DNA from 2 places in the Streptomyces sp. NPDC088707 genome. Region 2 is predicted to be linked to the other one. Evidence: riboswitches for the same ligand, from Rfam matches in the RefSeq annotation. Region 2 holds a riboswitch; the other holds the start of a gene.
What was found. Region 2 has a riboswitch for ZMP and ZTP ahead of ACIP84_RS02665 (bifunctional 5,10-methylenetetrahydrofolate dehydrogenase/5,10-methenyltetrahydrofolate cyclohydrolase). Riboswitches for the same ligand answer to the same signal wherever they lie in the genome.

Region 1: it holds a riboswitch for ZMP and ZTP, as region 2 does, so the genes downstream of both, glyA (serine hydroxymethyltransferase) here and ACIP84_RS02665 (bifunctional 5,10-methylenetetrahydrofolate dehydrogenase/5,10-methenyltetrahydrofolate cyclohydrolase) in region 2, are expected to answer to the same signal.

Annotation. Positions count from the first base shown of each region.
Region 1 covers NZ_JBIVLV010000009.1:276,281-291,946, forward strand. Annotated here, with positions in the region: gene ACIP84_RS26755 (decaprenylphospho-beta-D-erythro-pentofuranosid-2-ulose 2-reductase) at 1-268, shown strand, start outside; gene ACIP84_RS26760 (2'-5' RNA ligase family protein) at 341-931, opposite strand; gene trpS (tryptophan--tRNA ligase) at 1,023-2,036, opposite strand; gene ACIP84_RS26770 (RNA polymerase sigma factor) at 2,093-2,701, shown strand; gene ACIP84_RS26775 (hypothetical protein) at 2,694-3,491, shown strand; gene glyA (serine hydroxymethyltransferase) at 3,514-4,791, opposite strand; ZMP/ZTP riboswitch at 4,865-4,955, opposite strand; gene rocD (ornithine--oxo-acid transaminase) at 5,078-6,286, shown strand; gene ACIP84_RS26790 (polysaccharide deacetylase family protein) at 6,378-7,073, shown strand; gene ACIP84_RS26795 (glutathionylspermidine synthase family protein) at 7,098-8,282, opposite strand; gene ACIP84_RS26800 (hypothetical protein) at 8,297-8,599, opposite strand; partial or broken gene ACIP84_RS26805 (hypothetical protein) at 8,691-9,494, shown strand; gene ACIP84_RS26810 (PLP-dependent aminotransferase family protein) at 9,782-11,341, opposite strand; gene ACIP84_RS26815 (carboxymuconolactone decarboxylase family protein) at 11,388-11,921, shown strand; gene ACIP84_RS26820 (isocitrate lyase/phosphoenolpyruvate mutase family protein) at 11,918-12,709, shown strand; gene ACIP84_RS26825 (hypothetical protein) at 12,833-13,207, opposite strand; gene ACIP84_RS26830 (malate dehydrogenase) at 13,354-14,343, opposite strand; gene ACIP84_RS26835 (DUF2690 domain-containing protein) at 14,544-15,666, opposite strand, start outside.
Region 2 covers NZ_JBIVLV010000001.1:566,935-582,600, forward strand. Annotated here, with positions in the region: gene ACIP84_RS02655 (SWF or SNF family helicase) at 1-855, shown strand, start outside; gene ACIP84_RS02660 (hypothetical protein) at 836-1,753, opposite strand; gene ACIP84_RS02665 (bifunctional 5,10-methylenetetrahydrofolate dehydrogenase/5,10-methenyltetrahydrofolate cyclohydrolase) at 2,045-2,899, opposite strand; ZMP/ZTP riboswitch at 2,927-3,035, opposite strand; gene ACIP84_RS02670 (GAF domain-containing protein) at 3,352-4,581, shown strand; gene ACIP84_RS02675 (aldehyde dehydrogenase family protein) at 4,625-6,148, shown strand; gene ACIP84_RS02680 (NAD(P)H-dependent oxidoreductase) at 6,266-7,255, opposite strand; gene sigJ (RNA polymerase sigma factor SigJ) at 7,425-8,375, shown strand; gene ACIP84_RS02690 (LysR family transcriptional regulator) at 8,581-9,570, opposite strand; gene ACIP84_RS02695 (hypothetical protein) at 9,731-10,231, shown strand; gene ACIP84_RS02700 (hypothetical protein) at 10,381-11,607, shown strand; gene ACIP84_RS02705 (hypothetical protein) at 11,637-12,134, shown strand; gene ACIP84_RS02710 (helix-turn-helix domain-containing protein) at 12,374-13,366, opposite strand; gene ACIP84_RS02715 (S8 family peptidase) at 13,504-15,666, opposite strand, start outside.

The sequences.
Region 1 (15,666 bases), on a different contig from region 2:
GCTCGACGCCTTCGCCCAGGGCCTCGGGGACGCGCTGCACGGCACCGGGGTGCACGTCATGGTCGTACGGCCCGGGTTCGTCCGCTCGAAGATGACGGCCGGGCGCGCGGAGGAGCCGCTCGCGACCACGCCGGAGGCGGTCGCGGGCGCGATCGAGCTGGGGCTGCGGCGACGCTCGGAGACGGTGTGGGTGCCGGGGGCGCTGCGGATGGTGATGGCGGCCGTACGGCACGTGCCGAGGCCGCTGTTCCGGCGGCTTCCGGTGTGACGTGCCGACGTGCTGCCGGGCCGGCGTGACGCCGTACGGCGCGTGCCGACGTGCCGGCGTGACCGTACGGCTCTAGGCCGTGGGCGTCGGTGTGTCGACCGGGCTGCCGCCCTGCGCGGGGACCGCCGAGATGGGGCGGCCGCTGCCGAACTCGTAGTCGTACAGCTTCCGCCAGACCCCGTCCGGGCCCTGCTCGTACAGCGCGAACGAGCGGCAGATCCAGGCCGCCTCGTACCCGGCGAGCTCCTCGAACGCCCGGTCCATCCCCTCCTCGGAGATGCCGTGCGCCACGGTCACGTGCGGGTGGTACGGGAACTGGAGCTCGCGCGCGAGGGGGCCCGCCTCGTCCCGGATCCGGTGCTGGAGCCGGTTGCAGAGGGGCACGCCCTCCGCGAGCTTCACGAAGACGACCGGGGAGAGCGGGCGGAAGGTCCCGGTGCCCTTGAGGCGCACGGGGAACGGCTGGTGGTCGGCGGCGACACCCGCGAGGTGCGCCTCGATCTCCGGCAGCCGCTCCTCGGCGACCTCCGTCGGCGGGACCAGGGTGACGTGCGTGGGGATGCCGTAGGCGGCCGGGTCCCCGAAGCCGGCGCGCCGCTCCTGGAGCAGGCTGCCGTAGGGCTCCGGGACCGCGATCGAAACGCCGAGCGTTACGGTCCCCACGTCGTTCTCCTCCGTCGTCGGTCGACTTGTGTCGGGTGGTGCAGCCGCCAGTGTGCGGCCTGCACCGCCCTTTGGGCCAGGGTCCCTGGTCTCAGTGCTTGGCCGGCAGGAAGCCGATGCGCTCGTACGTCTGCGCCAGCGTCTCGGCGGCGACCGCCCGGGCCTTCTCGGCTCCCTTGGCCAGGACCGAGTCCAGCGTCTCCGGGTCGTCCAGGTATTCCTGGGTGCGGGTCCGGAACGGCGTGACGAAGTCCACCATGACCTCGGCGAGATCCGTCTTCAGCGCGCCGTACATCTTGCCCTCGTAGCTCTTCTCCAGGTCCTCGACGGAGGTGGAGGTGAGCGTGGACATGATGGTGAGCAGGTTGGAGACGCCGGCCTTGTTCTCCGGGTCGAAACGGATCACCGTCTCGGTGTCGGTGACCGCGCTCTTGACCTTCTTCGCGGTGGTCTTCGGGTCGTCCAGGAGGTTGATGAGGCCCTTCGGCGTGGACGCCGACTTGCTCATCTTGATCGCCGGGTCCTGGAGGTCGTAGATCTTCGCCGTCTCCTTGAGGATGTACGGCGCCGGGATCGTGAACGTCTCGCCGAAGCGGCCGTTGAAGCGCTCCGCGAGGTCACGGGTCAGCTCGATGTGCTGGCGCTGGTCCTCGCCCACCGGGACCTGGTTGGCCTGGTAGAGCAGGATGTCCGCGACCTGCAGGATCGGGTACGTGAAGAGGCCGACGGTGGCGCGGTCGGCGCCCTGCTTGGCGGACTTGTCCTTGAACTGGGTCATGCGGGAGGCCTCGCCGAAGCCGGTGAGGCAGTTCATGACCCAGCCGAGCTGGGCGTGCTCGGGGACGTGGCTCTGGACGAACAGGGTGCAGCGCTCGGGGTCGAGACCGGCGGCGAGCAGCTGGGCCGCGGCGAGCCGGGTGTTGGCGCGCAGCTCGGCGGGGTCCTGCGGGACGGTGATCGCGTGCAGGTCGACGACCATGTAGAAGGCGTCGTGGGTCTCCTGGAGGGCGACCCACTGGCGGACGGCGCCGAGGTAGTTGCCGAGGTGGAACGAGCCTGCGGTGGGCTGGATTCCGGAGAGCACGCGGGGAACGTCAGAGGCCATGCACATCATTCTCTCAGGTGTGGGAACCGATCCCGGACTGCCGGTGTATCAAGAGTGTGAGGACGCGGGAGGGGGGCCTGGTCGACGACGAGGCCGCGGTGATCGCACGGGTACGCGCCGGGGAGCCGGAGGCGTACGCGGCGCTGGTCCGCGCGTACACGGCGGTCGCGCTGAGAGCCGCGGTGGCGTGCGGCGCGGGCGCGGAGGCCGAGGACGTGGTGCAGCAGGCCTTCTTCAAGGCGTACCGCTCGCTCGGGCGTTTCCAGGAGGGCTCGCCGTTCCGGCCGTGGCTGCTGCGGATCGTCGTCAATGAGACCAGGAACACAGTGCGGTCGGCGGGTCGGCAGCGGGCCGTCGCCGACCGGGAGGCGGACCTGCTCGGGGGTGAGCCGCGGATACCGGAGTCGGCCGACCCGGCGGTCGCGGCGGTGGAGCGGGAGCGGAGCAGACGGCTGCTCGACGCGCTCGACGGACTGGGCGAGGACCACCGGCAGGTGGTGATCCACCGCTACCTCCTCGAACTGGACGAGACGGAGACGGCGCAGGCGCTCGGCTGGCCGAGGGGGACGGTGAAGTCCCGGCTGAGCCGGGCACTGAAGAAGCTGGGCCTGGTGCTCGGGGAGAGCCTGACGGAAGGACCGGAGGGAGGTGAGGGGCGTGGCTGACGAAGGTCTGCCGGACGAGCTGAGGGAGCTGGGACGGCGGCTGCGGGTGCCGGACGTGGACGGGGAGTCGATGGCCGAGCGGGTGCTCGCCCAGCTCCTCGCCGAGCAGGTGCCCACACCGGTTCCGGTCCGCCGTCGACGGGACGGGTGGGCGTCGGTACGGGGCTGGGCGCGGGCGCGGTGGCGGGCGCTGGTGGCGGGCCTGACCGGGGTGCTGATCGTCCTGGTGCTCACGCCGCCGGTGCGGGCGGCGGTGGCGGAGTGGTTCGGCTTCGGCGGGGTCGCCGTGCGGTACGACCCGGACGGGCGGCACGTCCCGGCCGGTGGTCCGGTGCCGGGGTGCCCGGAGCCGGTGCCGCCGGCGGAGGCCGGGCGGCTCGCGGGCTTCGAGCCGCTGATACCGAGGGCGCTCGGCGCGCCGGACGCGATCGCGGTGACGGGGTCGGCCGAGCGGGGCCGAGCGGTGATCAGTCTGTGCTGGCGCGACGGGGAGCGGACGGTCCGGCTGGACGAGTTCCCGGCCCGGTTGGACATCGGCTTCGCCAAGCAGGTGCGGACGCAGCCGGAGTGGGTCGATCTCCCGGACGGCGCGCAGGGTTACTGGTTCGCGGCCCCGCATCTGCTGACGTTCCCGATGACCGACGGGACGGGCACGGCCTGGACGCATGAGGTCCGCACGGCGGGCCCCACGCTCCTCTGGACGAGGAACGGGGGCGCGCTCACCTTCCGCCTGGAGGGCATACCGGACCGTGAGGCGGCCCGGCGGGCGGCGGAGTCGGTCGGCGGCTGACGGGCGGGGCCCGCCGCGCGGGTCAGACCGGCAGGCCCGGGGCCGGGAACGCGGTCAGCAGGTCGGCCACCTCCGCGCGGACGGTGGCGAGGGCCTGCTCGTCACCCGCGCCGGCGGCCGCGACACCGCGGTCGATCCAGTCGGCGACCTGGTCCATGTGCTCCGTGGTGAGGCCGCGGGAGGTGAGGGAGGGGGTGCCGATGCGGATGCCGGAGGGGTCGAACGGCTTCCGGGGGTCGTAGGGGACGGTGTTGTAGTTGACGACGATGCCCGCCCGGTCGAGGGCCTTCGCGGCGATCTTGCCCGGGACCTGCTTGGGGGTGAGGTCCATGAGGATCAGGTGGTTGTCGGTGCCGCCGGAGACGAGGTCGAAGCCGCGGGCGAGGAGGGCCTCGGCGAGGGCCTTGGCGTTGGCGACGACGGCGTGGGCGTAGTCGCGGAAGGAGGGCAGGGACGCCTCGCGGAGGGCGACGGCGATGGCGGCGGTGGTCTGGTTGTGCGGGCCGCCCTGGAGGCCGGGGAAGACGGCCTTGTCGAGTGCCTTGGCGTGCTCCTCACGGGACATCAGCATGGCGCCGCGCGGGCCGCGCAGGGTCTTGTGGGTGGTGGTGGAGATGACGTCCACGTGCGGGACCGGGGACGGGTGGGCGCCGCCCGCGATCAGGCCGGCGATGTGGGCGACGTCGGCGACGAGCACGGCACCGGCCTCGCGGGCGATCTCGCCGAAGGCGGCGAAGTCGATCGTGCGGGGCAGCGCGGTGCCGCCGCAGAAGATCATCTTGGGCCGCTCCTTGAGGGCGAGCTCGCGGACCTCGTCGAAGTCGATCAGGCCCGTGTCCTGGCGGACGCCGTACTGGACGCCGCGGAACCAGGTGCCGGTGGCCGAGACGCCCCAGCCGTGGGTGAGGTGGCCGCCCATGGGCAGGGCCATGCCCATGACGGTGTCGCCGGGCTCGGCGAAGGCGAGGTAGACGGCGAGGTTGGCCGGGGAGCCGGAGTAGGGCTGGACGTTGGCGTGGTCGACGCCGAAGACGGCCTTGGCGCGCTCGACGGCGAGGGTCTCGACCTGGTCGATGTTCTGCTGGCCCTCGTAGTAGCGGCGGCCGGGGTAGCCCTCGCTGTACTTGTTCTGGAGGACGGTGCCGGAGGCTTCGAGGACGGCGGCGGAGACGTAGTTCTCGCTGGGGATGAGGCGCAGGGTCTCGGCCTGGAGGCGTTCCTCGGCGCCGACGAGGGCGGCGAGCTCGGGGTCGGCGGCGGCGAGCGCGGGGTGGGTGTGCGGGTGCTGGGGCGTGGTCATGGTGGTGTCCTCCGGGCGTCGGTGGGTCCCGGGGCACTGCGTGAGAGGCGCGGCGCCACGCGGGACTTCGGTCCCGTGACGCCCAGGCGGGCGGCGTCTCGTGTGGTCTGCCGCGCACGGCTCCCCCGGGGTCGCTTCCCCGCGCGCCAGTCGCCGTGCGTGTTTTCAGAGTAGCGGGCGCGCCGCGCGCGAGGTTTCCCGGTCCGGTATCCGAGCGACGATAGAAACAGGGGCCACACCCCCTCGTCGGGGTCACCCCCCGAGCCGCAGGACGAACGGAGATCCCGTGTCGAGCACACAAGACGCGATCGCTTCGGCGGAGGCGCACAGCGCTCACAACTACCACCCCCTGCCGGTCGTCGTCGCCTCGGCGGACGGCGCCTGGATGACCGATGTCGAGGGGCGCCGCTATCTCGACATGCTCGCCGGTTACTCGGCGCTCAACTTCGGGCACGGCAACCGGCGTCTGATCGACGCGGCGAAGGCCCAGCTGGAGCGGGTGACGCTGACGTCGCGCGCCTTCCACCACGACCGGTTCGCCGAGTTCTGCACCCGGCTCGCCGAGCTGTGCGGGAAGGAGGCGGTGCTGCCGATGAACACCGGCGCGGAGGCGGTCGAGACCGCCGTGAAGACCGCCCGGAAGTGGGGGTACGAGGTGAAGGGCGTGCCGGACGGGCACGCGAAGATCGTGGTGGCGGCGAACAACTTCCACGGCAGGACGACGACGATCGTCAGCTTCTCCACGGACCACGAGGCGCGGGACCACTTCGGTCCGTACACGCCGGGGTTCGAGATCGTGCCGTACGGGGACCTGACGGCGATGGAGGCGGCGGTCACCGAGAACACGGTGGCGGTGCTGCTCGAACCGATCCAGGGCGAGGCGGGGGTCCTGGTCCCGCCGGCGGGCTATCTGGCGGGGGTGCGGGAGCTGACCCGCCGGCGGAACGTGCTGTTCATGGCGGACGAGATCCAGTCGGGTCTGGGCCGGACGGGCCGGACGTTCGCCTGCGAGCACGAGGGCGTGGTGCCCGATGTGTACATCCTGGGGAAGGCGCTGGGCGGCGGGGTGGTGCCGGTGTCGGCGGTGGTCGCCGACCGGGAGGTGCTCGGGGTGTTCCGGCCGGGTGAGCACGGGTCGACGTTCGGCGGGAACCCGCTGGCCTGCGCGGTGGCCCTCGAAGTGATCGCGATGCTGCGGACGGGCGAGTACCAGGAGCGGGCGGCGGAGCTGGGCGAGCACCTGCACGCGGAGCTGGGGCTGCTCGTGGGCGGTGGGGCGGTGGAGGCGGTGCGCGGTCGCGGGCTGTGGGCCGGGGTGGACATCGCGCCGTCGCACGGCACGGGCCGGGAGATCTCGGAGAAGCTGATGGAGCGGGGTGTCCTGGTGAAGGACACCCACGGGTCGACCATCCGGATCGCACCGCCGCTGGTGATCTCGAAGGAGGACCTGGACTGGGGTCTTGAGCAGTTGAGGGGTGTGCTGTCGGAGGAGTGACGGAGTCCGTTCGAGGGGACGGTGGCCGCGGGCCGGGACGGGGCAACTCGTGCCATTGACACGGCAGTTGGTCTAGGCCAATGATGCCGCCATGCCGAGACTCCGCCTGCGTCACGCCGTGCGTGCCGCGCTCGCCGCCGTCGTCCCCCTCGCGCTCCTCGGCGCGGTCACCGGACCCGCGCACGCCGCCCCGAGGGCGGCCTGGCCCGAGCCCGTCCCGGTGGTCTCGCACATCGAGACCACCGACCCGGTCGTCTTCATCACCATCGACGACGGCTGGTTCCACGACCCCGCCGCGGCGAAGCTGCTGCTCGACCGCCGGGTGCCCGCCTCGCTCTTCCTGCTGCCCGGCGCCTACTCGTACGACTCCGGCTACTTCCACACCCTGCTGAACCAGGGCCCCTCGCGCGTCGAGAACCACACGGTCAACCACCCGGACCTGACCACCCTCGACGCCGCCGGCCAGAAGGCGGAGCTCTGCGGGGCGCGCGACCAGCACCTCGCGCAGTTCGGCGACGGCCCGCGGCTGCTCCGCCCGCCGTACGGCGTGTACGACGCGACCACCCGGACCGCGGCCCGCGCCTGCGGGGCGAAGGCGCTGGTGACGTGGACGTACGACCTCACCACCTGGGGCCAGTGGACCCCGCCGGCGCCGACGCTCAAGGCCGGCGACATCATCCTCCTGCACTTCAACGAGACCCTGGAGCAGGATCTGACGCGGGCCCTGGCGGCGGCCGAGGCCGCGGGCCTGAGGCCGGCGCCGCTCAGGGAGTACGTCCCCGAGTAGCGGGAGCGGCCGGAGGGGCAGGCCCTACAGGATCACGTGCGGCAGGAAGCGGGCGTACTCGTCGGTGACGAGGCTCGCCGACTCCCGGATGCCGAGTCCCGCCGCCTCGTCCTCGACGACCCACGCGCCGAGCACCACCCGGTTGCCGTCGAAGTCGGGCAGCGGGGCCAGCTCCTGGTAGCAGCAGGGTTCCCCGTCCCGTACGAACGCCTCCGTGCCGGCCTCGTGCAGGGTGACGCCCGCTCCCTCGCGACCGAGCAGCGGCTTGGCGACCCAGCCGGCGGTCGTGGCGAGTTCACGCGGTCCGTCGAGGTAGGCGGGCAGCAGATGGGGGTGGCCCGGGTACAGCTCCCACAGGATCGCCAGAAGCGCCTTGTTGGAGAGCAGCATCTTCCAGGCGGGCTCGATCCAGCAGGTGGTGCCCGTGCCGCCGCCGTTGTCGAGGGTGTCCAGGACGTGCCGGCCGAAGCGGTCGGTGGTCAGCCACTCCCACGGGTAGAGCTTGAAACAGCTGCGGATGAAGCGGAGCCGGTCGTCCACGAAGCGGCGCGAGAGCCGGTCCCAGCCGATCCGTTCGACCGAGAGGGCCTCGGTCTCCAGCCCGGCCTGCTGGGCGGTCTCGCGCAGATACGCGACCGTCATCAGGTCCTCGCCGAGCTCGTCGCCGTCCGAGTGCACGAAGTGGAGAGGGCCGGGCGGCAGCAGCGGGGCCTGCTTGCGCCATGCGTCGACGAGCCGTTCGTGGAGGGAGTTCCACTGGTCGGCCCCGGGGAAGCGCTCCTCCATCCAGAACCACTGCGGGCTCGCCGCCTCCACGAGCGAGGTGGGGGTGTCGGCGTTGTACTCCAGCATCTTGGCCGGTCCGGTGCCGTCGTAGCGCAGGTCGAACCGCCCGTAGAGGGACGGCAGTTCGGCCCGCCGTCGCCAGGACTCGGCGACCAGGGACGCGAGCTTCGGATCGGTGATCCCCAGCTCGGCGAACCGGTCCCGCTCGACGATGTGCGCGGCCGCCGCGAGGCACATCGCGTGCAGCTCCTCGACGACCTCCTCGAGGGCCTCGACCTCGGGCAGGCTGAAGGAGTAGTACGCGCTCTCGTCCCAGTACGGACGCAGCGAACCGTCCGGGTAGCGGGTCAGCGGGTAGACGAGCCCCTGCTCCTCCACCGTCTCCTGCCAGCCCGGCCGGGGCTCGATGGTGTGCCGTCGCATGTGCCGGACCTCTCTCAGCCGCCGCCGGAACCGGAGCAGCCGAAGCCGCCGGTGTCGACGGCCTTCATGTCGAAGCTGCCACCGCTCACGCGGTTGTCGCGTATGGAGCCGCCGTAGTAGTACGAGCCCCGGTGGGTGCCGCTGCCGTTGTCGTCGTCGTCGCTGCCGCCGCCGCTCTCGCACTCGTAGCTGGGCAGTGTCTCCCGGGTCACCGGGTCCACGCACCGCTTGTCCGGGTCGGAGCCGCACGCGGTGATCGTCGCCGCGAGCACACCCATCCCGCCGAGCACCACCGTGCTCGACCTCAGCCTCCGCATGTCCCTGGCCCTCCCCTTCGCAGTCGCGACCGCACAGTGTAGGCCGGTCAATTCCAGCCGCAGCGCCTAGAGTCGTTTCGTGCTACTCGGGATGATTTGCGCGCTCGCCTCGTCCGTCTGCTTCGGCGCGGCCTCCGTTCTCCAGGCGATGGGGGCCCGCGCCACGACACCGGGAACCGGTGGCGGAGTCGACATCGCGCTGATGTGGCGGGTGCTGCGGCAGTGGCGGTACATCGCGGGCCTCTGCATGGACGGCCTCGGGTTCGTCCTGCAGATCGTGGCCCTGCGGACCCTGCCGATCTACGTGGTCGGCGCCGCCCTCGCCGCGAGCCTGGCGGTCACGGCGGTCATCGCCTCCCGGGTGCTGCGGGTGCGGCTCAGCCGGGTGGAATGGACGGCGGTGGGCGTGGTCTGCGCGGGGCTCGCGCTACTGGCCCTCGCCTCCGGCAAGGAGGGCCACCAGGACGGCCCCGAGTGGCTGCCCTGGGCGCTGCTCGCGAGCGCCTTCGGGGTGCTGCTGCTGGGCGTCGTGGGCGGGCGGCTGCCGGCGAAGCCCCGCGCCCTCGTCCTCGGCCTGGGGGCGGGCTTCGGCTTCGGGGTGGTGGAGGTGGCGGTCCGGCTGATCGACGGCGTCGACTTCGCCGATCCGGTCTGGTACGCGCTCCTGGTGGGCGGCGGGGCCGCGTTCGTCCTGCTGACCTCGGCGCTCCAGCGCGGCTCGGTGACGACGGCGACGGCGGGCGCGGTGCTCGGCGAGACGGTCGGCCCCGCGATCATCGGGGTGGCCTGGCTCGGCGACACCACCCGTGAGGGCCTCGGCTGGCTCGCGGTCACCGGCTTCGCGATCGCGGTGGCGGGCTCCCTGACCCTGGCGCGCTTCGGCGAACCACCGGAGGTGGACGCGAACGGGCGGCCGGTGGAGGCGGGGGCGGTGGGGTCCGGGGCGGCTGGGTCCGGGGCGGCGGGATCGGGGGCCGGCGGGGCCTCGGGACCGGGCTCCCGGACGGGGCCGAGCCCCGGGGACGGCACAGGGACGGGGCCGGGCACAGGCACGGACACTGGCCCCGGCACGGGGACGGGCACAGGCACTGGCCCCGGCACGGGGACGGGCACAGGCACTGGCCCCGGCACGGGGACGGGCACAGGCACAGGCACTGGCCCCGGCACGGGGCAGGACGCCCCCTAGGCGCCTGCCTCAGCTGCCCCCGGCGCCTGGGGCAGCACCCGGCACAGGGCCTGGAGGGCGCCCTGCCAGGCGCTGTCCGGGGGTGTCGCGTAGCCGACGACGAGGCCGTCCAGGGTCGCCGGCACCGCCGGGCGGCGGAACTGGTCGACACCCTGGACCGCGAGGCCGTTCCAGGCGGCGGCCCGCAGCACGTCCTGCTCCGTGCCGGGCGGCAGGGCCAGGACGGCGTGGAGGCCGGCCGCGATCCCGCTGACCCTCGTCTCCGGCGAGTGCGCGGCCACCGCCGCCACCAGCTGGTCGCGGCGCCGCCGGTAGCGCAGCCGCATCGCCCGTACGTGCCGGTCGTACGCCCCCGAGCCCAGGAACTCCGCGAACGCCAGCTGGTCCGGCGCGCTGGACACCCAGTCCACGGCCCCCTTCGCCGCCACCACCTCGCCGACCAGGCTCTCCGGCAGCACCATCCACGCGAGGCGCAGCCCAGGGGCGAGGGACTTGCTCGCGGTGCCGAGGTAGACGACCCGCTCGGGATCGAGTCCCTGGAGGGCGCCCACGGGCTGCCGGTCGTACCGGAACTCCCCGTCGTAGTCGTCCTCCAGGACGAAGCCGCCCGCGGCCCGCGCCCAGTCGACGACCTCCGCGCGCCGGTCCGGGGGGAGGGCGCCGCCCAGCGGGAACTGGTGGGCGGCCGTCATCAGGACGGCTCCGGCCGAGCCGAGGGGCCCGGACGCCTCGACCACGGTGCCGCGCCCGTCGAAGGGCAGGACCGGGGTGCCGAGGCCCGCGCCGGTGAGGAGACCCGCGTGGAGGCCGAGCCCGTACGACTCGATCGCGACGTCGCGGACGCCCCGGCTCCGCAGCACCTGACCGATGAGCATCAGACCGTGCACGAAGCCCGCGCAGACGACGATCCGTTCGGGCCGGGCGTACACGCCCCGCGCGCGGGCCAGGTACTCGGCGAGGACGGTGCGCAGTTCGATCCGGCCGCGCGGATCGCCGTACCCGAAGGCCTCGTTGGGGGCGGCGGTGAGCGCCCGCCGGTACGCCTTGAGCCACTCGGCGCGCGGGAAGGACGCCAGGTCGGGGGTGCCGGCCTTCAGGTTGTGCGCGGGCGTGGAGGGCCGGGGCAGGGCGCGCGCGGCAGCGGCGGCGGGCCCGGCGCCCGGCCCGGCCTCGGAGTGCCGGGGCTCAGGACGGCGCGGATCGGAACGACGGGGCTCCGCCCGCCCGGGCTCGGCGCGGCGCGGATCGGAACGACGCGGCTCCGCCCGTCCGGGCTCGGGACGGCGGGGCTGGGCGCGGCGGGCGACCCGGGTGCCGGAGCCCTGCCGGGCCGTCAGCCAGCCCTCGGCGACGAGTTCGGCGTAGGCGTCGGCGACGGTGTTGCGGGCCATGCCGAGGTCCGCGGCCAGCGACCGGGAGGACGGCAGCCGGGTGCCCGCCTCCAGGCGCCCGCTGCGCACCGCCTCGCGGAGCGCGTCCATGAGTCCGGCCCGCAGCCGCGGACCGCGCAGTTCCAGATGGAGATCAGCCCCGAAAGTGGCCCACTCGTTCGCCATGCGAATGGACCATACTCCTGAGCCACCTCGCTCGTACGGTGAAGACATGACCACGCACACGCACCCCATCGACACCCTGGACACCCTCGGCACCACCGCCCCGACCGAGTACGCCCACGAGCACGCCCCGCGCCTCCCCCTCGCCGAGCGCGTCCCCGAGTTCTACCGGGCCATGCTGCGTCTGGAGACGGCGGCGGCGAAGGACATCGACCCGACCCTGTACCACCTGATCAAGATCCGGGCCTCGCAGATCAACCACTGCGGCTTCTGCATCGACATGCACTCCAAGGACGCGCTGGCCGAGGGCGAGACCGTCGAGCGGATCGTGCAGCTCTCCGCCTGGGAGGAGTCCCGGCACTTCTACACCGAGCGGGAGCTCGCCGCCCTCGCGCTGACCGAGTCCGTGACCGTCCTCACCGACGGCTTCGTCCCCGACGAGGTGTACGCCCGCGCCGCCGAGCAGTTCGACGAGACCGAACTCGCCCGCGTCATCAGCGCGATCGTCGTCATCAACGCGTGGAACCGGATCGGCGTCACCACCCGGATGACGCCCGGCCACTACACCCCGCGCAGCGCATGAGCACGGCAGGGGGCGGGTCCGGAGCCGGGAGCGGGGACGGGCCCTGGGGCCCGGCGGCCCGGGTCCTGCACGCCCTCCACCGGGACCGGGCGGCCGGCGACCCGCTGGTGCTGCCCGGCCCGTGGGACGCGGTGAGCGCCCGCGCCTTCGAGGCGGCGGGGTTCCCCGCGCTCGCGACGCCGAGCGCCGGGATCGCCGCCTCCCTCGGGTACGAGGACGGGGCGACCCCGGTGGCGGAGATGTTCGCCGCCGTGACCCGGATCGTCCGGGCCGTCTCCGTGCCCGTGACGGCGGACCTGGAGGGCGGCTACGGGCTGCCGGCGCCCGAACTGGTGGAGCGCGTACGGGAGTCGGGGGCCGTCGGCGTGAATCTGGAGGACACCGGGCCGGGCGGCCGGCTCAAGGACCCGCGGGCGCACGCCGAGTGGCTGGCTGAGGTACGGGCCGCGGCGGGCCCCGGACTCCTCGTCAACGCGCGCGTGGACGCGTACATCCGCGGGACGTCCGAACCGCTGGAGGAGGCCATCGCCCGCGCCCGCCTCTACGCGGAGGCGGGCGCGGACTGCGTCTACCCGATCGCCGCACCGGCCGCGGACCTCCCGGCCCTGCGCACCGCCCTCGGCGGCCTCCCGCTCAACGCGCTGGCCGCCCCGGACGGCGGCCCGTCCTTCGCCGAGCTGGGCCGGCTCGGCGCGACCCGGATCACCTTCGGCGACGGCCTGCTCCTGCGCGCGCGGGACGACCTGGCGGCGCGGGCGGCGAAACTCCGCGAGAACAGGGCGGGTTGAGGCACCACTGACACCCCGGGCGGCCCACCGTACGGCCTCGGTCCCGCACGGAACCGCTCGTCCCGACCCGGCGCGTCCCAGCCCCGCGCGCGTGGCATCCCACGCACCCCGGCCCGGCGCGGCTCAGCCGCCGAGCAGCGCGCCTGCCGCCTGTCCGACGGCCACGCCCGAGGCGAGGATCCCGGTCACGGCACCCGCGTCCGTGAGGGCGCGGCGCACCCGGGTGAGCCGGCCCGCGTCCGCGCGGCCCGTGTTCTCGATCTCGGCCTCGGCCTCGGAGAGTTCGCCCTCCAGTGCGGCCGTCTGCTCCGTGGGGACGACCCCGCCGAGGTCGGCGCGGAGCCGGCGGATGGCCTGGAGCAGTTCCTCCTGCTGCGGGTCACGTGTGGCCGGGGCCCCGTGACCCGTACTGGTGACGGTGTTGTGGTCGCCGATGGTGACGTTGCCCCCGGCGTTGGTGACGTGGATGCCGCCCGCCGTGTTCCCGGTCCCGGTCACGATTCCTCCGATGCCGCCGATGCCCCAGTGCTCGACCACCCCAGCCTACGGCCGACTTGGGGCCTTTCCGGAGCATGAGAAACGGCGCCCCCGCGCCGTACGGTCGGTCGTACGGTTCGGGGGCGCCGGGCGCGTGGAGCCAGGACTCAGATGAGGCCGAGCTCGCGGACCGCGTCGTGCTCCTCGGAGAGCTCCTTCACCGAGGCGTCGATGCGCCCGCGCGAGAAGTCGTTGATCTCCAGGCCCTGGACGATCTCGTACTTGCCGTCCTTCGTGGTGACGGGGAAGGAGGAGATGAGACCCTCCGGGACGCCGTACGAGCCGTCCGACGGGATGCCCATGGAGGTCCAGTCGCCCGCGGCGGTGCCGTTGACCCAGGTGTGCACGTGGTCGATGGCGGCGTTCGCGGCCGAGGCGGCGGAGGACGCACCACGGGCGTCGATGATCGCGGCGCCGCGCTTGGCGACGGTCGGGATGAAGGTGTCGGCCAGCCACGCCTCGTCGTCGACGATCTCGGCGGCGTTCTTGCCGGCGATCTCCGCGTGGAAGATGTCCGGGTACTGGGTCGCGGAGTGGTTGCCCCAGATGGTGAGGCGCTTGATGTCCGTGACCGAGGCGCCGGTCTTCTTCGCCAGCTGCGTCAGCGCGCGGTTGTGGTCCAGGCGGGTCATGGCGGTGAAGCGCTCGGCCGGCACGTCCGGGGCGGACTGCTGCGCGATGAGGGCGTTGGTGTTGGCCGGGTTGCCGACGACGAGGATCTTGATGTCGTCCGCGGCGTGGGCGTTGATGGCCTGGCCCTGCGGCTTGAAGATGCCGCCGTTGGCGGCGAGCAGGTCGCCGCGCTCCATGCCCGGACCGCGCGGGCGGGCGCCCACGAGCAGGCCGATGTTGGCACCCTCGAAGCCCTTGTTCGGGTCGTCGAAGATGTCGATGCCCTTGAGCAGCGGGAAGGCGCAGTCGTCGAGCTCCATGGCGGTGCCCTCGGCGGCCTTCACGCCCTGCGGGATCTCGAGGAGGCGCAGCTTGACCGGCACGTCCGCGCCGAGCAGGTGGCCGGAGGCGATGCGGAAGAGCAGCGCGTAGCCGATCTGGCCGGCCGCGCCGGTCACGGTGACATTCACGGGAGTGCGGGTCATGGCGATCTCCGTAAGACAGCTGGCGGTGGGGGTCCCTGCCCCTGGTGCGGGATAGCTCTCTTGATCGATCGGTGTCTCGACATGAAGAGATATCCAGCGGTCAGGCTATCCGACCCGGGCCCCGGTGAATCCCCGCCCCCTTGTGGTCCGGCTCACTGCCGCCCTTCCGCGCGGCCGCGGTCACCCGTCCGCGCCCGCGTTCACGGGCCGGCGGTACAGCCCTCACTGCCGTCGGCGAGCTGCCCGCAGGCCCGCGCGCCCTCGGCGGAGCCGACGGCCACCATCGGCGTGTACGCGTCGGTCTCCTTCGCCACCGTGTCGGTGCCGGCGGCGACGGTCGCACGCCGCTCGGCGTCCCCGGCGCGGATCGTCACCGTGTCCCGGGGCGCGCCGCCGGTGAGCCGGGCCCAGGCCGCCCCGCAGGTCTCGCTGTAGCGGACCTCGACCTGCGCGGAGCCGACGACGGCGCGGGCGACGGTGGTGGCGAGGGGGCCGCCGCAGCCCATGGCCTCCGGGTCCTGCCCGGTGCAGTCGGGTCCCGCGCACCGCACGCCCGGGGGCAGGCTGGTGCGCTGGGTGGTGGGCGGGGCGGTGGTGACGGGCGGGGCGGCCGCCTTGTCGCCCTCGCCCGGGCCCTCGGAACCGCCGAGGTCCACGAGGAGCAGGGCGGCGGTGACGACGAGCAGCGCGCCGACGACGCCGGTGACGGCGAGCAGGACCTTGCCGCGGCGGGAGTCGGGGGTGCGCGCGGGAGGCGCGTCGGGGGCGGGGGCGCCGGGGGCGGGGGCTCGGACGGGGGCACCGAGGGCGGCGGCACCCGAGGCCAGACCGCCCGGACCGCCCGAGGCCGAACCGCCGGGGGCCGGACCGCCCGAGGCCGGACCGCCTGAGGCCAGACCGCCCGATCCACCGGAGGCCGGTCCGCCGGAGGCCGTGCGCGGGGCCGCCGGGCGGGGCCGGGGCCGGTCCAGGCGTCGGATCTCCATGGTGTGGTCGTCACCCGCCGGACCGTCGCGGAAGCCGCCGTCACCGTCCTCGGGCTCGGGCTCGGGTCGACGCTCGCCGCCCCCGCCCCCGCCCCCGTCCCCGAGCGGCGCGGCGGTGCGGGCCCAGGCGCGCTCCGCGCGCTCCCAGTCGGTCGCGAGGGCCGCCGGGTCGCTTCCGGTCACCTCGGCGAGTGCCACGACGGCGCTCCGGGGTACGGACCGACGGGCGTTCAGATACGTGTCCCACGCGGACCGTTCGTGCCCGGTGCGCTCGGCGACGGCCGTGACGCCGAGGCCGCTGCGGTCGATGAGGCGACGGAGCCGCTCCGTGAACGCG
Region 2 (15,666 bases):
CTGGACCAGTTGCAGGCGCGCAGCGCCTCGCGTGCCGCGCACGGCGGGCGGGGAGCGGACGACACACCGGGCGCGGACATGCCCGAGGGCGCGGGTGGGATGCCGGGCGTGTCGGCCGAGGAGGCCTACGCGGCGGGGTTCCTCGTGCCGCCGCTCCCCGCGCCTCCGGTCGCTCAGGACGCACCGGGCCGGTCGCTGTCCCTGGACGCGGAGACGGAACCGGGGCCCGGGGTCGACCCGACTGCCCTGGAGTTCCTCGCGGCGGACGCGGCGGGCCGCGCGCACCGGATGCTGGTGGCGGCGCTCGCCGACGGGGCGTCCGACGGTGGGGCGTCCGGCGGTGGGGCGTCCGGCGGTGGGGGGTCCGGCGGTCCGTCCGTCCAGGGCGGGTCCCCGGCGCCTGCGGCTCCGACGGTTGCGCTCACGGTCGCTCAGGACGCGGTTCGGCTCGCCGCGGGCGCCCCCCTGCCCCGGATCACGGCGCGGCTCGCCTCCGGCTCGGGCCGGACACGGGCGGAGATGGACCTCGCCACGCGCGCGTGGGACTTCGGAGGAGCCGCCGCCCTCGCCGTACTGGAGGAGGACTGGACGCCGGACGCCGAGGCGCTCGCGTGGGCGGGAACCCGGCTCACGGAGGCCTGGGAGGACGACGAGCGCCCGGCGCTGCGGCGCCCCGGTGGTGCGCGGTGGACGGTGGTGGGTGGAGAGGCGCAGCTGCGCCTCGGCGAGGACGGGCGCTGGTGGCCCTACCTGAAGTCGGGTGCCCGCTGGTCCCCCGCCGGACCGGCGGACCGGGATCCGGCGACGGCTCTGGCGACGGCCCTCGCCGCCGGCCCTACTGGAGCCGACGGCTGAGGGTGCCGGCACCGCTGGTGGTGGCGGCCAGGCTGCAGGCGATGGCGTCCGAGCCGAGGAGGTAGCTCGTTCGGTACGGGTACTGGACGAAGGTGGTCCAGCGCGTGCCGAGCGGCTGCCGTGCCGCCTTGCGGCGCAGCGGTTCGCGGCAGAGCAGCGTGGCCGCCTCGCGGATCGCCGTGTCCGTGGCGTGGAGACCGGTGAGCCGGAGACGGGCGACGAGTTCGGCGTGGTGCGGCGTGTCGCAGGAGCGCCGGAGTGCGGTGCCCGGCGCGCCGCGGTCGATGTCGAAGCAGTCCCCGACACTCAGCGCATCGAAGGAGACCGGGCGGGGCGCGCCGGCGCCACCCGTCGCGGGGCGGGTCGGCCGGGATGGGGCGGTGGAACCGCCGGTCCAGGAGGGGGTCGCGGACGCGCCCTTCTCGGGGTCGGCGGTCCGGTGCGGGGAGGCGGTACGGGTCGGAGTGGCGTCCGAGGTCACGGCGCCCGACGGCGTGTCGGTGGTACGGACGCCTGCCGCTCCGGTGTCGCCCGTGCGTCGGTCGGTCGGGCCCCCGCCACCCGGCGGGGTGGCCTCGGCGCGGCCGTCGCCGGACACGACGGGTGACGGCGCGCCGACCTGGTCGCCGCCGGGTCGTTCGCCCGTGGACAGGCTCTGCTCGGTACCGCCCCGCGAGGCGACGAACGCGGTCGCGACGAGCCCGGCGACGAGCAGCGGGACGAGCGGCACGCCGAACCGGCGGGCCCCTCGGGCGGCCGGCCCGGGCCGGGGCGCGCCGAGCCGCACGATGCGGGGCGACCAGCCGGAGTCGGAACCGGCACCGGGTCGCGCGAGTGCGGCAGAGCGGGTCACCGGGTTCGTACCGGAGACGTCACCCGCCCCGGGCTCGTCATGCACATCCGGCGAATCAGGCACATCAAAGGGTTCGGACAGATCGACACGATCGGCTCGGTCGGCACGATCAGTCGTATCGAACGAGTCGGGCTCACCGAGCGGGTCGGGTTCGCCCGGTCGGCGGTCCGGCGACGGGGTGGCGGGGGACGGGTGGGGCACAAGGTCAAGGTTCGCCGGTCGGCGGCTCCGCGGCCACCTTTTTAGGGGTGCGGGGAGCGGCCTGTACAGAAACGTGACCATTGCCGGCCGCGATCGTGCCTGCCGCCCTTTCCGCCGCCCCGTCACGAACCGGTCCTACAGCCCGAGCTGGCGCTCCGCGCCCTCGACGGTCTGGGCGAGGAGCACCGCGATGGTCATGGGGCCGACGCCGCCCGGAACGGGCGTGATGAGCGAGGCGCGCTCGGCGGCCGAGGCGAAGTCGACGTCGCCGACGTTGCCCGGGTTGTAGCCGGCGTCGATGACGACGGCGCCGGGCTTGATGTCGGCGCCCTTGATGAAGTTCGGCTTGCCGACGGCGGCCACGAGGACGTCGGCCTCGCGGACGACGGAGGAGAGGTCCTCGGTGCGGGAGTGGCAGTAGGTGACCGTGGCGTCGCGGCCGAGGAGGAGAAGTCCGGCCGGCTTGCCGAGGATCGCGCTGCGGCCGACGACGACGGCGCGCTTGCCGCGGAGTTCCACGTCGTACGCGTCGAGGAGGCGGATGATGCCGCCGGGCGTGCAGGAGACGAAGCCGGGCAGGCCGAAGCCCATGGCGGCGAAGGAGGCCATGGTGACACCGTCGACGTCCTTCTCCGGGGCGATGGCCTCGAAGGCGGCGCGCTCGTCGATGTGCGGGCCGACGGGGTGCTGGAGGAGGATGCCGTGGACCTCGGGGTCCTCGGAGAGGGCCGTGATCGCGGCGACGAGTTCCTCGGTCGTCGTGGTGGCGGGCAGTTCGACGTGCTTGGAGCGGATTCCGGCCTTCGCGCAGCGGTTCTGCTTCATCTTCACGTACGTCACCGAGGCCGGGTCCGCACCGACCAGGACGGTCGCCAGACACGGCGTGACACCGGTGCGACGGGTGATCTCGGCGGCGCGGGCGGCGGTCTCCTCGACCGTACGGCGGGCGAGGGCCGTTCCGTCCATGAGGGTGGCGGTGCTGGTGGACATGGCAACTCCTGGGCGTCGTCTCTGACAGTGATTCGCCCAGGCGCACGGCATCGGTACGGTCGCGCCGGTCGAGCACGTCCCCGCCGGGCCGCTCCCCGGTGGTGATCCACCTCAAGCGCCAGTCACGGCCCGAGCCCCACTGTACGTGAGCGGTCGGGGGCGGGTCCCGGACAGGGTGCGCGGGACGGGGCGCCGGAGCGCTTGTCGACGGCGCCCCCGCGCATCACGATGAGCCGACGGGCCGGGACGACCTCGACGAGGAGGCCGAGTTGAGCGACGCGTGGGTGGCCGGACGACCGAAGCAGGCGACGGCCGGGACGGTCCGCGGCGGCGGGGAGACGGGGACGGCGCGAAGCGACGGGGAGACGGGGACGGACGGCGGCGGCAGGGAAGCGGGGAAGGCGCGGTCGTCCTCCTCGTCGGCCTCGGCACCCCGCACCGCCGCCGGGCCGGTGGCGCCCGACCTCCTTCCCGTCGAGGCCCCCGGCTCCGGGCAGGTCCGGCCGCTGGTCGCCGCTTCATGGCGCCGTTCCGCACGCGCGCGCGTGAGCCCGGACGGAGCGGCCCGGGTGGAACTGGACGAGGACGAGCTCGCCGACCTCCGGGACGGCCATCCGCTGGCGGCGGCGATGCCGGTGATCCGCGAGCTGATGGGGGCGTACGCGACGGACGGGGAGCACCTCCTCGCGGTGTGCGACGCCGCCGGCCGGATGCTGTGGGTCGAGGGCCACCCGGCCACGCTGCGCAAGGCCCGGGGGATGAACTTCGTGGCCGGGGCCCGCTGGTCGGAGGCGGCGGCCGGGACGAACGCGCCCGGCACGGCCCTCGCGGTCGACCGCCCGGTCCAGGTGGTCGCCGCCGAGCACTTCCGGCACCCGGTCCGGGCGTGGACCTGCGCCGCCGCCCCCGTGCACGACCCGCACAGCGGGCGGGTGCTCGGCGCGGTCGACATCACGGGCGGGAGGCGGCTCGCGCATCCGCACAGTCTCGGCTTCGTCCAGGCGGTGGCGCGGGCGGCGGAGTCGCAGCTCGCGCTGATCGGGCCTGCTCCGCCGGCGGACAGGGCGCGCCTCGCGGCGCTCGGCCGCGACGAGGCGTCGCTGTCGCTCGGCGGTCGGCGGGTCCGGCTGAGCCGCCGGCACAGCGAGATCCTGGTCCTGCTCGCGCACCGCCCGGAAGGGGTCGGCGGCGACGAGCTCCTCACGCTCCTCTACGAGGACGAGTCCGTCACGCCGGTGACACTGCGGGCGGAGCTGTCGCGGCTCCGGACGCTGCTGGGTCCGGACGTGCTGCGCTCGCGCCCGTACCGGCTGGCAGGTGGGGTGGAGGCGGACTTCGCGGCGGTGGACCGGCGGCTCGCCTCGGGGGCCGTCGCGGCGGCGGCCGGCGAGTACGCGGGCCCGCTGCTTCCGGCCTCGCTAGCCCCCGGGGTCGTACGGCTGCGGGAGCGGCTCGCGGGCCGGCTGCGGGCGGCGCTGGTGGACCGGGGCGATCCCGGGCTGCTCGCGGACTGGGCGTACAGCAGCTGGGGCGAGGACGACGTGGTGGTCTGGCGGGCGTTGTGCGCGGCGGTTCCGGCGGCTCGGCTCCCGCCCGTACGCGCGCGTCTCGACTCCCTGGAGGCGGAACTGTCCGCCGGTGCAACGGTCCTGCAACGTCCGGGTCCGCACACTCGCCGGTGAGCGCCGGCCAGGGACGGTCGGCGCGTCCCAGGGAGGCCATGCCATGACCCGTTACGCCGCACCCGGCACCGAGGGCGCGCTCATGTCGTACGAGGCCCGCTACGACCACTGGATCGGAGGCGCGTACGTCGCTCCGGCGCTCGGCCGCTACTTCGAGAACCCCAGCCCGGTCGACGGCCGCCCCTTCACGGACGTCGCGCGCGGCACCGCCGAGGACGTGGAGCGCGCCCTCGACGCGGCGCACGCGGCGGCCCCGGCGTGGGGGCGGACGGCGCCGGCCGAGCGCGCGGCCGTCCTGCTGCGCATCGCGGACCGGATGGAGAGCGGTCTGGAGGCGCTCGCGGTCGCGGAGAGCTGGGACAACGGCAAACCGGTGCGGGAGACGCTGGCCGCCGACATCCCGCTCGCCATCGACCACTTCCGCTACTTCGCGGGGGCGCTGCGGGCCCAGGAGGGCGCGCTGAGCGAGATCGACGACGACACCGTCGCGTACCACTTCCACGAGCCGCTGGGGGTGGTCGCACAGATCATCCCGTGGAACTTCCCGATCCTGATGGCGGTATGGAAGCTGGCGCCGGCGCTCGCCGCGGGCAACGCGGTGATCCTCAAGCCGGCCGAACAGACCCCCGCCTCGATCCACTTCTGGCTCAGCCTTGTCGCGGACCTGCTGCCGCCGGGCGTCCTCAACGTCGTCAACGGCTTCGGCGAGGAGGCCGGGAAGCCGCTCGCGTCCTCGCCGCGCGTCGCCAAGATCGCCTTCACCGGCGAGACCTCGACCGGCCGGCTGATCATGGGGTACGCCGCCGAGAACCTGAAGCCGGTGACACTGGAACTCGGCGGCAAGTCGCCGAACATCTTCTTCGACGACGTGTGGGCGGCGGACGACGACTTCCGCGACAAGGCCCTCGAGGGTTTCACGATGTTCGCCCTCAACCAGGGCGAGGTCTGCACCTGCCCCTCACGCGCGCTCGTCCAGCGGGGCCACTACGGCGAGTTCCTGGAGGCGGCCGTCGCCCGCACGGAGAAGATCGTCCCGGGCCACCCCCTGGACACCGACACGATGATCGGCGCGCAGGCGTCGGCGGAGCAGCTGCGGAAGATCGTCGCCTACCTGGAGATCGGCCAGAAGGAAGGCGCGCGGATCCTGACGGGCGGCCAGGTCGTCGAGCACGGAGGCGACCTCGCGGGCGGCTACTACGTCCAGCCGACGATCTTCGAGGGCGACAACCGCATGCGGGTCTTCCAGGAGGAGATCTTCGGCCCGGTGGTGGCGGTGACGTCCTTCACGGACTTCGACGACGCGATCAGCACGGCGAACGACACCCTGTACGGCCTGGGCGCCGGAGTCTGGACCCGCGACACGAACACGGCCTACCGCGCGGGCCGCGCCATCCAGGCTGGCCGCGTCTGGACGAACTGCTACCACGCGTACCCGGCCCATGCCGCCTTCGGCGGCTACAAGCAGTCGGGCATCGGCCGCGAGACCCACCGGATGATGCTGGACCACTACCAGCAGACGAAGAACCTGCTGGTGAGCTACTCGCCGAAGAGGCTGGGATTCTTCTAGGGGCAGGAAAGAAGGCGCCTGACCTGGGGTTCTCCCCGGGTCAGGCGCCTCTCGGCGGCGCGTGTACGGTCGGCCGGCGGAGCCACGCGCCTGCGCCGCCCGCTCGGGCCGCCGGCGTCACGGTTCGAGGTCGACGACTCCCTTGCCGCCCAGGATGTCCAGGGGCACGGAGACCTGGTCGTGCGTGATCAGCCATTCGCCGTCGATCTTCCGGAAACAGAAGGTGACCCGGACCCACATGCCGCCCACCGCCGTCCCGTCGCGCAGCGTGCCGCTGAGGCGACCGAAGCCGTGGATGAACGCCACGTCTTCGCCCACCGTGGGCGTCAGGTCGCGCACCTCGTACGTCACCTCCTGGAAGAGCGTGAACACGTTCGCCCAGTTCTTCAGTTTGGCGTCGAGCCCCACGTGCTGGAGCGGCGGATCGATGTCGAAGGACACGACGTCCGTCGAGTAGAGCCGCCGCAGCCCCTCGAGGTCCCTGGACTTGATCGCGTCGATGATCCCGTCGACGCGGCGGCGGATCGCGGCCTCGTCCGTCTCACGCTGTGTGGGCGTGGCCGCACCGCCCTCCGTGCTGCAGGCGACGACGTGGTCCAGCAGCGTGTCCAGGGCGCTGACGCGGCCGGCGGCCGGCGTGAGTGTCGCGCGGTCTTCGAAGTCGGTGTGCAGGGACAGTGACACCTGTGGGGTCACGGCCCCCATCTGGAGGAGCTCGCACAGGGTCCGCAGCTGCCGGGCCGCACGGGTGCCGCCATCGGCGCCGTAGGAGACGAACCCGACGGCCTTGTGGATCCACTCCGCGTACAGGTAGTCGATCGCGTTCTTGAGCACGCCGGGTATGGAGGCGTTGTACTCGGGGGTGACCATGACGAATCCGTCGAAGCGGGCGACGGTGTCCGCCCATGCCCGGGTGTGCCCGTGCTGGTACCGCCCGGCGAGCGCGGGCAGCGGCTCGTCGAGGTGCGGCAGGGGGTGGTCGAGCAGGTCGATCACCTCGAACGCGGCGTCGCCGCGGCGAGCCGCCCGCTCGTGGACCCAGCGGGCGACCTGGTCGCCCTTGCGGCCGGGGCGGGTGCTGCCGATGAGAATGCCGATCCTGGTCATCGCTGTCTCCTCAGGTGTTCCACCCGGGTTCTCCGGGTCGATGGCGTCTCCACCTGATACGACGAGACGGCACCGCGGAACGTCAGGGAGAGCCGCGGACCTGACAATCGGACGGGTTGTCTCGTCGAACCGGTGAGTCACGATCCGAGATCAGGGAGCCACCGGAACCATGACCTACCACCACACGACGTCAGGACACGACGAGGCCGGCGCGGGTCTGGACGCGATCATCGGCGAGCGGCGGCGGTTGATCGCTCTCGCCTACCGGCTCCTCGGTTCCCTGGCCGAGGCCGAGGACGCGGTCCAGGAGACCTACACCCGCTGGTACGCCATGTCCCGGCCGCAGCAGGACGCCATCGAGTCCCACGGCGCCTGGCTGACGACGGTCGCCACCCGGGTGTGCCTTGACCTCCTCGGCTCGGCACGGGTACGGCGCGAGCGCTACGTGGGCGAATGGATCCCCGAGCCGCTGCCCGAGCGGACCGACTGGATCAGCGGGCGCCAGGGCACCGCCGCGAACGACCCGGCGGACCCGGCCGACCGGGTCACCCTCGACGAGTCGGTGAGCATGGCCTTTCTCGTCGTCCTCGAATCCATGACCCCGGCCCAGCGCGTCGCGCTCGTCCTGCACGACGTCTTCGGCTACCCGTTCGGCGAGATCGCCGGGATCACCGGCCGCACCCCGGCGGCCTGCCGCGAACTGGCCTCCGCCGCCCGGCGCCGCGTCCGCGCCTCCCTGCCCCCTGAGACCGCTCCGACCGCCCACCAGGCACGCCTCGTCAGGGACTTCAAGCGGGCGTGGGACGCCCAGGACATCGACGCCCTGATGAGTCTCCTCGCGCCCGGCGCCACGTTCACGGCGGACGGCGGCGGCGTGGTCGCCGCCGCGCTCCACCCGATCGAGGGCCGCGAGGGGATCGCGCGCTACCTCACCGATCTCACCGGCCGGGCGTCAGGCGGCCTGGCGGTCCTGGAGCGCACGGTCAACGGCCGGGCGGGGCTGGTGATCGAGCACGAAGGCGTCACCGTGGCGGTGTACGCGTTCGACATCGCGGACGACCGGATCGCGCGCATCTGGGCGGTACGCAACCCCGACAAACTCCGCCCCTGGAGTCGGTGACTCCGAAGCCCGCTCAGATCGTGGTGTTGTCGTTCTCGGACGTCGGGGGGGGTGACCTGGAGGGCGTCCTGGTGTTCGACGATCTTGTCGTCGGCGTCGGAGCGGAAGGTGTCGATGTCGGCGTGTGCCTCCCGTCCGCCGACGGACGCTGGGGGGACGGCGGCCGGGACCCGCACCCGGAGTAGTCGCGACCTGTGACGTGGGGTCAGTCCTGGGCCTGGCTCCTGCCCCGGGCGGCCCCCCGGTCCCGCGCCGAGGCCACGTGTCCGGCAGCTGCCACCACGGCCTCGATGAGCGGTTCCGTGCGGTTCTCCCTCAGCCAGGCGAGGCCCGCCGTTGACGGAGGCAGGTCCGTGACCTCGACGTAGCGGACGCCGGGGCGCGGGAAGAGGTCGCGCGCGGCGGCCGGCAGGAAACACATGCCCTTGCCCTGGGCCACGAGGTGCAGGAGGCCCTCCAGGTCCGAGGCGACGGGTCCGTAGCGGACCGGGGTGCCGTCGGGTCGCGGGTCGGCGGCCCAGAAGTCCCACCAGAGCCGTGGCACCTGCGGCGGGACGTCGATCACCGGGTGGTGGGCCAGCTCGGCGAGGGTGATCCGGTCCCGGTGGACGAGCGGATCGCTCGCCGAGAGACAGGCCAACCGCGGCTCCGTGGCCAGGTGTTGCACCTCGACGCCGGGCGGGACCGGTGGACGGAGGAAGGCAACATCGATGTCATGGCGGAACAGGGCGTCGAAGTGGTCGGCGAAGTGGAGGCTGCGCACGTCGACCTGGACCAGCGGGTGCCGTTCGTGGAGCAGACGCAGCACGGCGTGCGTATAGGGCATCGCCGCTTCCGCGCCGATGGTGCCGACGACGAGCCGTCCGGAGAGCCTGCGCGCCTGGGTCGAAGCGCTGCGGCTCAGCCGGTCCATGGCCGCCACCACGCCGCGCGCGTCAGCCAACAGCACCCGGCCCTGCGGGGTGAGCGTCACGGCCCGGCTCGAACGGTCGAACAGCCGCACCCCGAGGCGTCTTTCCAGGTCTCTGATCTGCTGGCTCAGCGCCGACTGCGTGATGAACAGCCGGGCGGCGGCGCGCGAGAAGTGGAGTTCCTCCGCGAGGGCGACGAACAGCCGGAGTTGATGGGCGCTCGGCGTCCGCGGGTCGGGGCCCGTCGGCGCGGCGCCTTCAGCGGCCGTTCCGCCAGTAACCATGATGAATCCCTTATCGATCGTCTTTCATGTCGCATGGCCACAAGCGATGACATGAACAGAGTGCGAGTGGAAGGCTCGGCTCTCAAGCGACGCCCCGTGACAACTCCTCGGTTCCGCGGGGCCGTCCGACCACTGCTTTCTCGACAACGGGGGCCGAAACATGTCTGTGAGACGAGCGGTGGCGATGCTCGCCGCCCTCCTGGCCGTGCTGTTCAGCGCCGGCGCCGTTCAGGCGTCGTCGCCCCAGGCCGGCACGACCACCCGCGCGGTGTGGAGCGCGCCGCCGACGGCCGAGGCCGCGCCCCTCGCGGCCCAGGCGTCGTGCACCGCCCGCAACGTCAGCCACTACGACGCGTACACGGGGCGCACCTGGACGCGTGACTGGGTGTGCGGCAATCGTGCCGGCGCCCCTCTGTACGGCTGCGCCAGCTTCATCGCCGCCTGCGGGGTGATCGGCTGGATCGACACGTCGACGAGCTGGTTCGTGTGCTGGGGTCGCGGCGCCGCGCACGGCGGCGGCAACAACATCTGGTACTACACCATGGGTGACCGCGTCGCTCCCGGTCGCGACGGCAATCACGGGTGGGGCTTCGTCCCCGCCGTCGACGTGTGGACGTCGACCGATCCCTGGCCCGGCATGACGGAGTGCAACATCCCGTAGGCCGCCGGGAGTCGCCGGCCCGGCCCGCTCCGGTGGAGCCCCTCGCGTCCGGCCAGGGGCTCCGCGCCGCGGTCCCGCCGACCTCGTCCGCCGACCCTTTCCGAGACCCGGGCAGCCCGCTCTCACACCAAGCGAGGACCCCTCACGCCATGCTCCGCATCGCCAGGCACTCCCACACCACCGCTCTCCGTACGCCCCGGCGCCTGCTCGCCGCGACCGCGGCCTTCCTCTCCCTCTCCTTCACGGGCGCGGCGCTCCCGCACTCCGTCGCGGCCGCGACGGAACCGACGGGTGACTCCGTGTCGGTCACGCCCGCGAGCCCCCAGGTGCCCGCGGGGGTCACGGCGGGCGTGGCCGTGTTCGACCGGCAGACCGGGACGTTCACCGAACAGCTCGCCCCGGCCGCCACGTTCCGGTCCGCGTCGGTCGTCAAGCTCCTGATCGCCCTCGACTTCCTGTGGAACCGCAGCCCCGACACCATCCCGGCCGCCGACCGCACGCGGCTGGACGTCATGCTCCGCAGCAGTCAGGACGCCGCCGCCAACCACTACTGGTCGGCCTACGGCGGGCCGGCGATCGTCGAGCGCATGGTCACGCGGCTCGGGCTCGCCGACACCGCTCCCCCACCGGCAGGCTACGAGGGGTACTGGGGCTACACGGCCATGTCGGCCCGCGACACCGTGAAGACCTACCGACACATCCTGGAGTCCGCTCCGGCGCAGGTTCGTGACTTCGTCATGGAGCGTCTGCGCCAGTCGACCCGGTGCGCGTCGGACTCCTTCGACCAGCATTTCGGCATCGCCGCCGCGTTCGACCGCCCGTGGGCCGTGAAGCAGGGCTGGTCGGGGAGGTACGCGAAGGGGAACTGCGGCTCCGTAGGCGCCACTGCGGCTCGTGGCATCGACGCCTCGGCCCTCGCGTCCGCCGGCGCGGGTGACGCGAGCGTCGACCTGAGCCGACCGGCGCTGCACACGACCGGCACCGTCGGGGCCGGTGACCGTTCGATCGTGGCCGTCCTCACTCTGCACCCGGAGGGCACGTCGTACGGAAAGGCGTACACCGACCTCGGCCGGCTGACCCGTTCCCTGAACGTTCCCGGTGGAACGGCGCCGAAGGGGAAGTGGTACGGGACGTGGGGTGAGGACGTCGCCGTCCGGACGCAACCGGTCGTAGGGGACAACGTCGTGACCCGGCTCCCGGCCGGCGTGGAGGTGCTGGTGGGCTGCCAGAAGAAGGGGCAGCTCGTCTCCGTCCCGCCGTACACCAACGACTGGTGGGCGTATCTGCCGCAGTACGGGGGCTACGTCACCAACATCTACATCAGCCATCCGGACAACCAGTTGCCGGACGTACCGCTGTGCACGAGTCAGAAGTGAACCCGGGGATTCCCGGAGAAGGAGTGACGATGTCACGTACCTGGCGTTCCACCCTCGGTGTGGTCGGTGCCCTCCTGTGGGTGCTGGTGTCCGCCTTCGCGGCGGGCCCGGCCCAGGCGGCGGCCTCAGACGGGCCTCGCGAGGGCGGCGGCCACACCATGGTCATGCCCCCGGCACCCCGGGGCGAGGGGCCGTCCTCGCGTGCCGTGGCGGCCGTGTCGCCGACGGTCTCGCCCTGGGCGGACTACGTGCACACGACGTCGGGCAGCCCCGTCACGTGCGCGTCGGGGAATCTCTGCACCGGGGTCTGGGACCCGGTGGTGGGCAAGTACAAGGTCTTCTTCCTCTATCGGTGCCAGCAGTACTCCCTGTCCCACTGGAACGGCGTGGGCCAGGTGGTGAACAACCAGGTCGGCGCCGCCGCGTTCTTCTACGGCCAGAACGGCCAGGTGCTGGACGTCGTCCTGCCGGAGCCCACGCCCTTCACGTACGACTGGACGCCCGTGTGGTCCATCCGGAACTGCTGAGCGGCGTGCGTCGACACCGTCCGGGAACCGGGCGGATCCGCCCGGTGGTCGTGGTCGCCTTCGGTGGCCTCGGTCACCGGGCGGCGGCCTGCGTGCCCACCCGGGACGGACCGGCTCTGGCCGGGAAGCCACCGCGTCGCCGAAGCAATGGCGTGCCCTGCGTCCGGCGATGCTGCCGAAGTACTCCGTCCGGCAAAGGACGCCGGGATGCTCGCCTTTCGCAGTACGGGGGAGCTCGTTCAAGGAACCTCTGCCCAGCCGTTTCGCATGGCGTGGGCTCCGAGCTGCATCCGGGTCCTGACTCCGGCCAGGTCCATGAGGTGACGCAGGCGCCGGTGCAGCGTACGCGGTGACAGACCGAGTTGCGCGGCGGCGGTGAGGTCCGTCAGGCCGGCCAGGAGCAGGGCGAGGATCCTTCGGTCGAGGTCGGTGGGACCCGGCGTACCGACCTCGACGGTGGGATCGGACTCTCCGCCGGTGCCCAGTTCGAGGGGGCGGGCTGTGCGCCACACCGTCTCGAAGAGCGCGTCCAGCGCGTCCAGGAGGCCGCTGCGGTGCAGCAGCACGGCGCCGGGTTCTCCCGCCGCCGTGACCGCGAGCGGGACGAGTCCGAGGTCGGCGTCGGCCAGGACGAGTTTCATCGGAAGTTCGTCGGCGACCCGCAGATGCACGCCCTTCCCCAGGGAATCGATGGCGTCGTCGACGATGCCGGGTTCCGCCAGTACGGCCCGGTCCAGTACCGCGCGGAAGTGCACACCGCGGCCGATGGCCACGGGTTCGGCCGTGTTCTCGTCGGGTGGCAGGGCGACGAACGGCGCGGTGATGAAGGAGCGGACCTGCGTGCGGGCCGCCTGCTGTACCTGGAGGAAGCGATGCCGGATGGCGTCGACGCCTGTGACGACCTCGATCAGGTCGCTGATACTGCTGCCGGTCATCGCGGCCCGGTGTTCCTCGGCGAAGGTCGCCAAGGCGTGCTCGGCCATGCGCAGGCCGTCCCGGCGCTGGCTGATGAGGGCGCCGAGCGCCATGGCCGGCGGCGCGGCGGTGAACCGGCCGTCCGCCGCCGACCGGGTCACGAGTCCCCACGAGAGCAGGCGGGACAGGGCCTTGTCGACGGGTGCGTGCCCGATGTCGAGCTGCTCGGCGAGCTGGGTGGCGAGGGAGCCGGGCCGTCCGAGCAGCGCCCGGTAGACGCACTCGTCATCGGGTTCGAGGCCCAGGACATCCAGCATCGGCGACCGACTCTCTTCCACTTGCCGCAGCGGGGAGAGTATGGGCCATGGCGGCAGACCCTGAATAGTCCCTGCTGGGAGCAGGTGTGAGGGGAAGGGCCCCGGGGAGTCGCCGCCCCGGGGCCCGACGGTGCCGCTCATCGCAGGCCGTACGCCCGGATGATCTCGTTCTTGACGCTGAAGCCGCCGTCCGTCGCGGCGCCGGCGCGGACCGAGACGAAGCCGCCGGACTTCCTGGACGGCTTGAACGAACCCGTCCAGGAGCCGCCGGACCCCTTGGCCAGCGTCACCTTCCGCCAGGTCTTGCCGTCGTCGTACGACACGTCCAGCCTGACCGTGGTGATCTTGCCCGGCACGATGCCGCCGTCCATCGACACCGGCTTGAGCGCGATCCGCTGGGTCTCGTCGGCCTTGACGTCCCCGTGCAGGTCCGTGTCCAGGGTGTAGTCCAGGTTCAGCACCGAGAACCGCTCGAAGAAGTCCGAGTCGACGGTGTCGGACATGTACGTCCACTCGGTGTGGGTGCGCGTCGACAGCCGGAAGACGTCACTGGGACGCTCCGCGTCGAGGACGGCGCGGTAGGGCAGGTTGCCCGCCGGGACCTCCACCCACTGCATGTCCCCGCTGACCGGGTTGTCGTGGATCAGTGTGTCGCCCTGGAAGACCCGCAGGTGTTCCGGCGTCTCGCCCCACGGCAGGTTGCCGCCCAGCCGCATGTTGTCGCTGGCCGAGGCCCACGCCTGGACGTTCCAGGTCATGTGGTTCTGCCAGCGCGAGTTGTAGACGCCGAAGGACTCGCCCTGGGCGGGCCGGGACAGGGGAGCGAACCAGTTGAGACGGGTGGTGCTGCCCTGGGCGTACGTGTTGTCGCCCGACACCATCACCCAGGGCAGGTCGGTGTCGACGCTCTGCGCGTGGAACTCCCGCCACACCTGGCCGGGGGTCACCCATTCGGTGCGGGTGCCGGGGTGCCACTCCAGCTCGGGGAAGTTGAACGACGGGCTGAGGGTGAAGTCGGACCGGTAGCCCTCCGACAGCTTGCCGTCCGTGGCCGAGTAGTAGTGGGCGTCGATCCGGGCGAGGTCCCGCTGGGTCGGCTTGTAGACCAGGGCCCGGTCCGGCACCTGGACGGCGTACTCCCGGGTCAGGTCGTAGACGTAGGGCGTGTACTCGGTCTGCTTCACGGTCAGCTTGAAGACGCCGGCCTTGGCCATCGCGATGAGGCCCTTGCCCGCGTCACGGTGGACGGTGGCGACCGGGATGGCCGACTCGCCCACGTACTCCATCAGGGCACCGGCGCCGTCGTTGACGACGATCAGGGCCTTGGCGCGTGCCGCGACCGCGGCCTCGGTGCGCTCCTGCGGCGAGACCTCGTCGCTGCGCTCGACGACGACGACCTTCCCCTCGGCCTTGACCTTGCCGTACGCGGCCGCCGCGCCGTCGCCCGCGTAGACGGCGTCCCATCGGTCCGTGGCGGTGCTCAGCGCACTGCCCGCCTGCGCCCGGGCCTCGAACCGGAGACGGCCGCCCGACGCGCTCAGGTCGAGCTGCGGCTCGCCCTTGCGCCAGCGGGTGGTCAGGATGAACTCGCCCTGCTTCATCGGCTCCGTCGGCGCGACGTAGACGTCGTCGTACGTCGGCGGCAGCACGTAGGCGCTGCGGTAGTCCATGTACGGGTCGAGGCCCTTGTAGTGGACGTTGAAGTCGACCTTGCGCTGGCGGTCCTCGGTGCGCTGCGGCGCCTCGGTCCGCAGCAGGCGCGCCTTGCTCGCGTCCAGGACCACCTCGGCCCTGCCGTCCTTGAGCACGGTCTCCGGGTCGACCAGCACGGCCATACCGGAGCGGTCGCCCTTCTCGCCGGCCACGTCGAGGTAGCCCGCGACGGTGTAGAGGCCGGGTGCCATGCGCAGGGTCGTCGAGCCGTCGACGTAGACCGACCACGGCCAGGAGTCGCCGGCCAGATTGACGGAGACCTGGCCGGCGGCCGGCTTGCCGTCGCGTCCGACCAGCTTGACGGTCAGGTCGTAGCGCTCTTCCTCCTTGAGCAGCGCCACGGACGTGCGGGTCACCGGCTTCCCGGTGGCCGCGTCGGTGGCCGTCACATAGCCGGCGTGCCGGCCTGCCGAGGCGGCCTTCGGGTCACCGGTCACCGGGACGGCGGCGGTGCCGCCCGCCGGGACGGTCACGCTGGTGGCTCCCAGCGTGAACGGTCCCCCGTCGCCGGTCGGCGCCAGGTTCAGCGTGACGTCAGCGGAACCGGTGTTGGTGTAGGTGAGGTCCTTCGTGACGGCGACCTCGCC